Regions from separate parts of the Mesorhizobium sp. M0292 genome, predicted to be linked through region 1. Evidence: predicted binding sites of a transcription regulator. Region 1 holds the regulator's gene; the other holds the start of a gene.
What was found. Region 1 encodes PhoB, which activates phosphate uptake and scavenging genes when phosphate is short. Its sites were predicted from a motif close to TGTCATNNANCTGTCAT; they were not measured.
Positions count from the first base shown of each region.

Region 1 (5,167 bases):
CACGATGGCGGGTGCCGTCGCGCGTCCGCGCCGCGACATCGGGCTGAAGGCGCGCTATGCCGCCGAACGCCGGTTCCGCATCTATGGCGTGATTGCGATCTCGGTGGGCCTGGCGTTCCTGGCCATCATGTTGATCACCATCGTCTCGAAAGGCTACACCGCCTTCTGGCAGACGACGGTGACGCTTCCGATCACCTTCGATGAGAAGGTCATCGACCCCTCGAACAAGCGTGCCACAGACCCGAATGTGCTGATCAAGGCGAACTATCCCAAGCTCGCCGAAAACGCGCTGGTGGCCAAGCTCGGCATCGATCCGGCCAACAAGCCGATGATGCTGAAGCTCAAGGGCTTCCTGTCGGAAGGCGCCCGCGTCCAGCTGCGCGACATCGTCTCCGCCGATCCGTCGGTGATCGGCACGACGCGTGACGTCGACATCCTGGCCGCCGCCAATCTCGACTCGGCCTTCAAGGGCCAGATCGACCTCGGCGTCGATGAAGCGCGCCGCAAGGTGTCCAACCAGCAGATCGACTGGATGAACAAGCTCAAAGCCGAAGGCGCGATGGCCGAGCATTTCAACACCGGCCTGTTCAGCTATGGCGCCTCCAGCCGGCCCGAGACGTCGGGCATGGCCGTGGCCATCATCGGGTCGTTCTACATGATGGTGATCGTGCTTTTGCTGGCGCTGCCGATCGGCGTCGCCGCCTCGATCTATCTCGAGGAATTCGCCAAGAAGAACCGCTTTACGGACCTGATCGAAGTCAACATCAACAATCTCGCGGCGGTGCCGTCGATCGTCTTCGGTCTGCTTGGCCTTGCCGTGTTCATCAACTTCCTCGGCATGCCGCGCTCGGCTTCCTTCGTCGGCGGCCTGGTGCTGACCTTGATGACATTGCCGACCATAATCATCGCCACGCGCGCCGCCCTCGCCGCGGTGCCGCCGTCGATCCGCTCGGCGGCACTCGGCCTCGGCGCCTCCAAGATGCAGATGGTGTTCCACCACATCCTGCCGCTTGCCGCCCCAGGCATCCTTACCGGCACCATCATCGGCCTGGCGCGTGCGCTCGGCGAGACAGCACCGCTGCTCTTGATCGGCATGGTCGCTTTCGTCGCCGATTATCCGGCGACGCCTTTCGATCCGGCGACCGCGCTGCCGGTGCAGATCTATATGTGGGCAAACGAGGCTGAGCGCGCTTTTGTCGAGCGCATGTCCGGCGCCATCATCATCCTGCTCGTCTTCCTCATGGCCATGAACATCACCGCGATCGTGCTCCGGCGCCGGTTCGAGCGGCGCTGGTAGAAAAAAGGCAATTTGGTATGAACATCATGACCGAACAGTCCCTTGAGAATGCAGTGGGCGACAAAATGAACGCCAAGTCGAACGAAGTCATCAAGATGCGCGGCGACAAGGTCGGCGTCTTCTACGGCGAGAAGCAGGCGTTGTTCGACGTCAATCTCGACGTCCGACAGAACCAGGTGACGGCGCTGATCGGCCCGTCCGGCTGCGGCAAGTCGACCTTCCTGCGCTGCCTCAACCGCATGAACGACACCATCGATTCGGCGCGGGTGACCGGCAAGATCACGCTCGATGAAGACGACATCTACGACAAGAACATCGATGTCGTCGAACTGCGCGCCCGCGTCGGCATGGTGTTCCAGAAACCCAACCCGTTCCCGAAGTCGATCTACGAGAACGTCGCCTACGGCCCGCGCATCCATGGGCTGGCCAAGCGCAAGTCCGACATGGACCAGATCGTCGAGCAGAGCCTTAAGAAGGCTGCGATCTGGAACGAGGTCAAGGACCGCCTGCAGGAGCCCGGCACCGGCCTGTCCGGCGGCCAGCAGCAGCGCCTGTGCATCGCGCGCGCCATCGCCGTGTCGCCGGAGGTGATCCTGATGGACGAGCCCTGCTCGGCGCTCGATCCGATCGCCACCGCCCGTGTCGAGGAGCTGATCGACGAACTGCGCCAGAACTACACGATCGTCATCGTCACCCACTCGATGCAGCAGGCGGCGCGCGTGTCGCAGCGTACAGCGATGTTCCATCTCGGCTATCTCGTCGAGGAGGGCGCCACCGACAAGATGTTCACCAACCCCGACGACAAGCGCACCCAAGACTACATTACCGGCCGCTTCGGCTGAGCCGTCCGGCGGGGTGAATTTTCAGGCACGAGGACCAAGATCATGGGTGAACATACCGTCGCCTCCTTCGATGAAGAGCTCGGGCAGATCAGCAAGCTGATCCGCGACATGGGCGATCTGGCCGGCTCGATGGTCAGCGGCTCGACCAGGGCGCTGCTCAATTCGGACAATGCGCTGGCACAGCGTGTCGTTTCCGACGACGCCATCATGGATGCGCGCCAGCGCGAACTGGACGACCGCGCCATCACGCTGATCGCCAAGCGCCAGCCGATGGCCAACGATCTGCGCGCCGTGGTCGGCTCGATCCGCATGGCCGGCGACCTCGAGCGCATCGGCGATCTCGCCAAGAACATCGCCAAACGCGTCGGCACCGTGGGCTTGAGCGTCACGCCGCGCGACCTCTCGCACTCCATCGATGCCATGGCGCAACTGGTGCTGATCCAGGTGCAAGGCGTCGTCGAGGAATATGCCGCCACCGATGCGGCAGCGCTTGCAAAACTCAGGAATGACGACGAGCGCATCGACGTCAAATACACGTCCGTGTTTCGTGAGCTCTTGACCTACATGATGGAAGACCCTCGCAACATCACCGCCTGCACGCATCTCTTGTTCTGCGCCAAGAATCTTGAGCGCATCGGCGATCATGTCACCAACATCGCCGAAAATGCGTATTATGTGCTGACCGGCCAGCAATTGCCCGCCAATCGTCCGAAGCAGGACGAGACGGCGATGGCCACGCCGGCCTGATGAGGGTGAACTGCCTATGATCGCGCCACGCATCATGGTCGTGGAGGACGAGGAGCCGCTAGGCGTGCTCCTCCGCTACAACCTCGAATCCGAAGGCTATCAAGTCGAGGTGGTGACACGCGGCGACGAGGCCGAGATCCGCCTGCAGGAAAACGTGCCCGATCTCCTGGTGCTCGACTGGATGGTGCCCGCTGTTTCCGGCATCGAGCTCTGCCGGCGGCTTAGAGTGCGGCCCGAAACCGAGCGGCTGCCGATCATCATGCTGACCGCGCGCGGTGAGGAAAGCGATCGCGTGCGCGGCCTGTCCACCGGCGCCGACGACTATCTGGTCAAGCCATTCTCGACGCCGGAGTTCATGGCGCGCGTGAAGGCGCTGCTGCGCCGGGCCAAGCCGGAAGTGCTGTCCAGCGTGCTCAAGGTCGGCGACATCGTGCTCGACCGCGAGTCGCACCGTGTCTACCGCAAGAAGAGCGAGATCAGGCTCGGACCGACCGAGTTCCGGCTGCTCGAATTCATGATGCGCCATCCCGGCCGCGTGTTCTCGCGCAGCCAACTGCTCGACAATGTCTGGGGCGAGACGATCTATATAGACGAGCGAACCGTCGACGTGCATGTCGGGCGGCTGCGCAAGGCCGTCAACAACGGCCGCATGCCGGATGTCATCCGTACCATTCGCGGCGCCGGCTACGCGATCAGGGAAGACTAGGATCCTGCGCGTCGCGCCGTTGCCGGCCATTCACGCGACATGCTTGCCGGATTTGGGCTGAATACCCGGCGCAAAAATCTCCTGGTCGACGAAGCCGAGCGCGCGCGTGGCACAGCCTTCGCGGATCAGCGGCAGCTCGTTGGGCTCGGTGTCGAAGGAGATCGACTTCGAGTGCTGGCCGCCGGCGGTCTGGGCGATCGCTTCGCGCAATGCCGGTTCGATCAGGTCGAACGCGGCGGCGCTGACGCCGACCATGGCGACGGGGGCCGGGTCGATCAGCGCAAACAGGCTGCCGAGGCCGAAGCCGAGCGCCTCACCGGCCCTGCGATAGGCTTCGCGCTCCGGTCCGTCCGTCTCTCGCGCACGAGCGGCCAGCGCCCGCATATCAGCGTCGCCGATATCGACCGGCTCGGCATCCTCGCCCATCATTTTGGCGCTGCGCCAGATGGCGTAGTTTCCGGCATAGGCTTCCACGCAGCCGCGCCGCCCGCAGCGGCAGAGCGCGCCGCCCGGACGGTGGATCATGTGGCCGAACTCGCCGCCCGAGGAATGGGTGCCGGTGAACAGTTCGCCTTTCAGCACCAGCCCCATGCCGATGCCGTGCGACAAGAGGATCGCGATGAAATTGTCGCGGTAGCGCTCGGGCTGGCGCCATTGCAGGGCCACCGCCATCATATTGCAGTCGTTCTCCATGGTGGCAGGAATGCCGAATTCCGCTTCCAACATGTCGGCGAAGGCAATGTCGGTCAGTGGCGTGATTGGCGACCACAGCATGGCCCGCGCCTGCGAATCGGTGATGCCCTGGATGCCCATGGCAATGCGGGCGATGCTCTGGACATCGAGGTCCGGGTCCGCGAGACGCCGCCCGACGATTGCTACGCATTCGCCGATCAGCTCGTCGCGCGGCATGGTCAGCGTGTCGAGCCGGCGCTGTTCTTCCGCGACCACCTGGCCGGCATAGTCGATGACGGTGACGGAGAGGAAGTTCAGCGACAGCACCACGGTCATGACCGCCGCCGCTTCCGGGTTGAGGCCAAGGCCGACCTGCGGCCGGCCGCGTTTCAGCGAGCCGGTCTCGCCAGGCTTGCCTTCAATCAGGATGCCTTCTTGAATTAGATCAGACGAGATTGCCGATATCGTCGAATGGCTGAGGCCGGTGGTCGCCGCAATCTCGGTCCGCGACGGCTGGCCGGCCCGGCGCACGGCCGAAATCACCATCGCACGGTTGCGACGGCGCAGATCGTCGTGGCGGATCCCAACCGACATTTGTTTTCCTCCCGGCCTCCTCGCGCCTCATGATAGTGAAGGCGTTCGACGGCACCAGCCAAATATTGGCAGACGCCGGCAGCCCTGTCATTGTTTATTGCGGAGCTCGAAAAAATTCGGCAACGCCATCAGAATCCATCAGAATCGATGTTGACAGTGCCTTATCATTGAACCAGTATTTTTTCGAGGCTCGAAAAAATGGAGCCTCTGTGTGCCGGCCCTCGGGCCAGTTTTGTCGCGCCGCGCGCGGCGCAGGGAGGGTTTATCATGAACAGATTTGCAGCCGCCATGCTGGCGGGCGCCGCCATG
Region 1 covers NZ_JAMYSB010000010.1:1,149-6,315, reverse strand. Annotated here, with positions in the region: gene pstA (phosphate ABC transporter permease PstA) at 1-1,297, shown strand, start outside; gene pstB (phosphate ABC transporter ATP-binding protein PstB) at 1,315-2,139, shown strand; gene phoU (phosphate signaling complex protein PhoU) at 2,182-2,886, shown strand; gene phoB (phosphate regulon transcriptional regulator PhoB) at 2,903-3,592, shown strand; gene NKI96_RS16855 (ROK family protein) at 3,623-4,858, opposite strand; gene xylF (D-xylose ABC transporter substrate-binding protein) at 5,126-5,167, shown strand, end outside.

Region 2 (5,167 bases), on a different contig from region 1:
TTTTTGCCCGAACCGCCGGGTTGCGGGCCGCATTACACGAAAAATGGCTGAGGTCCAAGGCGAAATGGTCTCTTTTCACAAGCCGGCCATGTCTTCTTATCACCCGGCAATATCCTGTCAGATCATGGCCATGCCACCGTTGACATGGATGGTCTGGCCGGTGACGTAGGCTGCCTCGTTGGAGGCGAGATAGGCGACGGCCGACGCCACTTCAACACTCGTGCCCATGCGGCGCGTCGGGATCGCGGCCATTATCGCGTCTTTCTGCTTGTCGTTGAGCTTGTCGGTCATGGCCGATTCGATAAAGCCCGGGGCGACGCAGTTGACGGTGATGTTGCGGGTGGCGATCTCCTGCGCCAGCGACTTGGAAAAGCCGATCATGCCGGCCTTGGAGGCGCAATAATTGGTCTGGCCAGGATTGCCGGTGACGCCGACCACCGAGGTGATGTTGATGATGCGGCCATGGCGGCGGCGCATCATCGGATGGGTCAGCTCGCGGGTCAGCCGGAACACGGCGGTGAGGTTCACCTCCAGCACGCTGTCCCAATCCGCGTCCGCCATGCGCACGAACAGGCCGTCCTTGGTGATGCCGGCATTGTTGACCAGTATGTCGACGCCTTCGAGTTCGGCTTCGGCCTTCTGGCCAAGCGCCTTGACCTCGTCACGGTCGGCAAGATTGGCCGGGAACAGCTTTACCCGGTCGCCGAGTTCGCCGGCCAGGGTCTCCAGTTTCTCGATGCGGGTGCCGTGCAGGCCGACAATGGCGCCTTGCGCATGCAGCACCCGGGCAATCGCCTCGCCAATGCCGCCCGATGCGCCGGTGACGAGCGCCTTGCGGCCGGTCAGTTCGAACATTTTCGTCTCCTGATCTTAAGAGAACACCCTTCCCACGGGAGGGGTTGAATCGCCAGTGGATTATGCAAGCGCGGCCAGCGCCGCCTCGACTTCGGCCGGCGTGCCGACGGCCGATGTGGCGATGTCGCGGTTGATCCGCCGCGCCAGGCCGGAAAGCACCTTGCCGGCGCCGATCTCATAGAGCGTGGCGACGCCATTGGCGCCGAACCACTCCACCGTTTCGCGCCAGCGCACGCGCCCGGTGATCTGCTCGACCAGGCGGCGCGCGATCTCGTCGGGGTCGCTGGTCGGGGCTACAGTGACGTTGGAGACGACGGGCACGACCGGTGCATTCTTGGTCACGCCGGCCAGCGCCTCGCGCATGACATCGGCCGCCGGCGCCATCAGCGCCGAATGGAAGGGTGCGGAGACCTGCAGCATCAGCGCCCGCTTGGCGCCCTTTTCGGTGCACAGTTTCGCGGCGAGTTCCACCGCCGCCCTGGCGCCGGAGATCACCAGCTGGCCGCCGCCATTGTCGTTGGCGATCTGGCAGACCTTGCCGGATCCCGTTGCGGCCTCGGTGCAAGCGGCTTCGACGTCGGGCTGTTCCAGTCCGATGATCGCCGCCATGGCGCCCTCGCCGGCCGGCACCGCCGCCTGCATGGCGTTGCCGCGGATGCGCAGCAGCCGGGCGGCATCGGCGATCGAAACGAAACCGGCCGCGGCAAGGGCGGAATATTCGCCGAGCGAATGACCGGCAACGTAGGCAACCTTGTCCTTCAGCGAAAAGCCGCGCGCTTCCAGCGAGCGGATCGCCGCCAGCGAGACCGCCATCAGCGCCGGCTGGGCATTGGCAGTCAGGGTCAGCGCCTCTTCCGGGCCTTCCCAGATCAGTTTCGACAGCTTTTCGCCCAGCGCATCATCGACTTCCTCGAACACCCTGCGTGCCTCGGGGAAGGCGTCGGCGAGGTCCTTCCCCATGCCGACAGCCTGGCTGCCCTGTCCCGGAAAGGTGAATGCGACGGCCATTTGGGCGCTCTCCAGCGGCTGATTTTTCCTGCCTGTGACGCAAGGCGGACCGCCAAGTCAAGCCCGGAGGCGGCATTTCGGCTCTCGCTTGAACCGGAGCTGACCTCGAGTCCCTGTTCCCAAAGGCTTTTTGCCGATCACACCTGATGAAAACCGCTCACGAATCGTTTGCTGGCTCTTCTTATTTTCGCCACAGGCGCTAGCTTTTGCATGACAGTTCTATGACAGAACGGTGGCGCGAGTGGAAATGCGCGTTGCTTGGGCCGGGGGAAGAGACGTGGCTAGGATCAGGAAGGGCGCGGCCGTACCAGCGCCACAGTTCTTGGAAGACGATCCGTCCACCGGCTACCTGCCGGGGCGCAGATGGCCGGTCATCCGCTACGGTCTGGTCACGCTGCTTGCCTCCGCCATCCTGGTGTTCGCCATCGAATGGATCGTGCGCGGCGACTTCTTCGGCACAGTCGACTTCTTCCTGCAGCCATTCAAGCCGGGCTGGACCACCATCATTGTCTTTGCATTGGTGCTGATGGGACTGGACGCCGTGCTTGGCCGCAGTCACCAGAGCCTGATGATCGTGGCGCCGCTGACGCTGGCGCTGGCCTTTGTCGGGCATCAGAAGTCGCATTATCTCGGCGATCCGCTCTACCCAACCGATTTTCTTTATTCGCGCCAGATCATGGCACTGATGCCGCTCCTGGTGCGCGAGCGGCCCTGGACGGCGCTCGCCATGGCGGTCGGCATCGTCGCCGGCCTGTCGCTGCTGATCTATGGCTGGCGGTTGTGGCGCCGCAAGGTTCCGATCCTCAGCCGCAAAGGGCGGCTGGCGCGGCTGACGCTGGCAGTGCCGCTGCTCGCCTTCTTCGTCTCGATCATGGACTACGCCACCTTCTCGTGGACCCGCGACCGGCTGCAGATCATCCCGATCATGTGGGACCAGAAGGAGAACTACGCCTCCAACGGGTTTGCGCTGGCCTTCGCGCTCAACGTGCCGATGGCGCATGTCTCGGCGCCGGCGGGCTATTCCGACAAGGCGATCGACGCGATCGACAGGCCTGATGTGGCGGCCTCGGTACCGGATGAGAAACCCGACATCATCGTGGTGATGAGCGAATCTTTCTGGGATCCGACCAAGCTGCCCGGCGTCACAATCACGCCTGACCCGATCCCCAATGTGCGGGCGCTGCGTTCCGGCTATATGTTCTCGCCGGAATTCGGCGGCATGACCGCCAACATCGAATTCGAGGCGCTGACCGGCTTTTCCAATGCCTTCCTGCCGGCGGGCTCGATCCCCTATCAGCAATATGTGCGCACGCCGACGCCGTCGCTGGCGACCTTCCTGAAAAGCGAGGGATACCGGGCGCGCGCCATCCATCCGGGCACCAACTGGTTCTGGAACAGGGGCGCCGTCTATGCCGATTTCGGCTTCAACGATTTCCGCTCGGAAGAGACGCTGCCGCCACTGGAAAAGCGCGGGCCGCTGGCTTCCGATGCCTCGATGACCGACGAGATCATCGCAGAGGCCGACGCCAGCGAGCGGCCGGTGTTCTTCTTCGCCGTCAGCCTGCAGAACCACGGTCCCTACGAGCCGTACCGCTATTACAATCCGACCCACAAGGTCGCGGCGCCGATCAGCACATGGGCGCGGGAATCGCTGCTCAGCTACGCCGAAGGCTCCGCCGATGCCGACCGTGGCCTCGAACGATTGATCGAATGGGCGAAGAAGCGCGAGCGGCCGACGGTCATCGCCTTCTTCGGCGACCATCTGCCGCCGCTCGGCCCCGTCTATGTCGAAACCGGTTACCTGAAGGACAATGTCGCGCCGCGCAAGGAACCGACGCCGGAGGCGGCACTGGAGCATCATCAGACGCCGCTGGTCATCTGGTCTAACCGCACCGGTCCGGCGCAGGATATGGGCGCGGTGAGCCCGGCCTTCCTGCCCTACCATATCCTTACCACGGCCGGGATCACGCACCCCTACTATACCGGCTTCCTGGGCGCGCTGCGCGAACGCTATCGCGTCGTGGATCGCAATCTGCTTCTGACACCGTCAGGTGAGGCCACGGCGGACTGGGCGCGGCAGAAGGACATCGATCCGGCGATCAACGATTTCCGCCTGCTGCAATACGATATGATGTTCGGCAAGCGTAAGGCGGCTCCGGACTTCTTCCCCGAAACGATCAACGGTCGTACCCCGCATACGAGTTGATGCCTGGTCTTTTCCAACCCTGCGACGCCAGGACGCTGTCCGGAGCATGCGTTACCCTTGCCTTCCAGCCAAATTGCTATATAGACGCCCGCAATCTGCCGGTCCTTGCTGGGGGCTGAACGGAGGGCCGGAGGTTTTACCCAAAACCTTCGTGTGAAGCCAGAAGCGCTTCCGCCTCCCGTGTCTCCGCTCTCGACCGTCTCGAAATGCTCCTTTCTTCCTCGCCCCCTCGGGACCAGCGGGTCAGAGAAGTTGCAGAGGCTTTTGCCGCGAGGATCCGGGAGAGAAACGAAGAAAGGCACTGAACCACTATGGCTCTATACGAACATGTGTTCCTTGCCCGGCAGGACCTCTCGCAGCAGCAGGTCGATGCGCTTGTCGAACAGTACAAGGGCGTCATCTCCGCAAATGGCGGGTCCGTCGGCCGGGTCGAGAACTGGGGACTGAAGTCCCTCACCTACCGGGTCAACAAGAACCGGAAGGCTTACTACACGCTTATGGACCTCAACTGCCCGCCGGCAGCGCTCAACGAGATGGAGCGCCAGATGGGCCTGTCCGAGGACGTGCTGCGTTTCCTGACCGTCAAGGTCGAGGCGCATGAGGAAGGCCCGTCGGCCATGATGCAGAAGCGCGAAGAGCGCTCGGAACGCGGCGGCTTCGGCGACCGCGACCGTGGTGATCGTGGTCCGCGCTCGTTTGGCGACCGTGATCGCGGCGACCGTGGCGATCGTCCGCCGCGCTCATTTGGCGACGCCGGTGGTGATCGTGGTCCGCGCCGTCCGCGCGAAGGCGTTGAAGGAGGTGCAGAATAATGGTCGACATCAATCAGATCCCGACCCGGCGCCCGTTCCATCGCCGCCGCAAGACCTGCCCGTTCTCCGGCGCCAACGCGCCCAAGATCGACTACAAGGACGTGCGTCTTCTGCAGCGCTACATTTCCGAGCGCGGCAAGATCGTGCCGTCCCGCATCACCGCCGTCAGCCAGAAGAAGCAGCGCGAACTCGCCAAGGCGATCAAGCGCGCCCGCTTCCTCGGCCTGCTGCCCTACGTGGTTCGCTAAGACTTTCGAGCGGGCGGTTCGCCGCCTGCTTCCTTCTC
Region 2 covers NZ_JAMYSB010000011.1:134,900-140,066, forward strand. Annotated here, with positions in the region: gene fabG (3-oxoacyl-[acyl-carrier-protein] reductase) at 118-855, opposite strand; gene fabD (ACP S-malonyltransferase) at 916-1,863, opposite strand; gene NKI96_RS18775 (LTA synthase family protein) at 2,111-4,069, shown strand; gene rpsF (30S ribosomal protein S6) at 4,381-4,881, shown strand; gene rpsR (30S ribosomal protein S18) at 4,881-5,129, shown strand.
Region 2: NKI96_RS18775 (LTA synthase family protein) is a predicted target of PhoB. The motif match lies at 2,074-2,090, and genes of this name have one in related genera.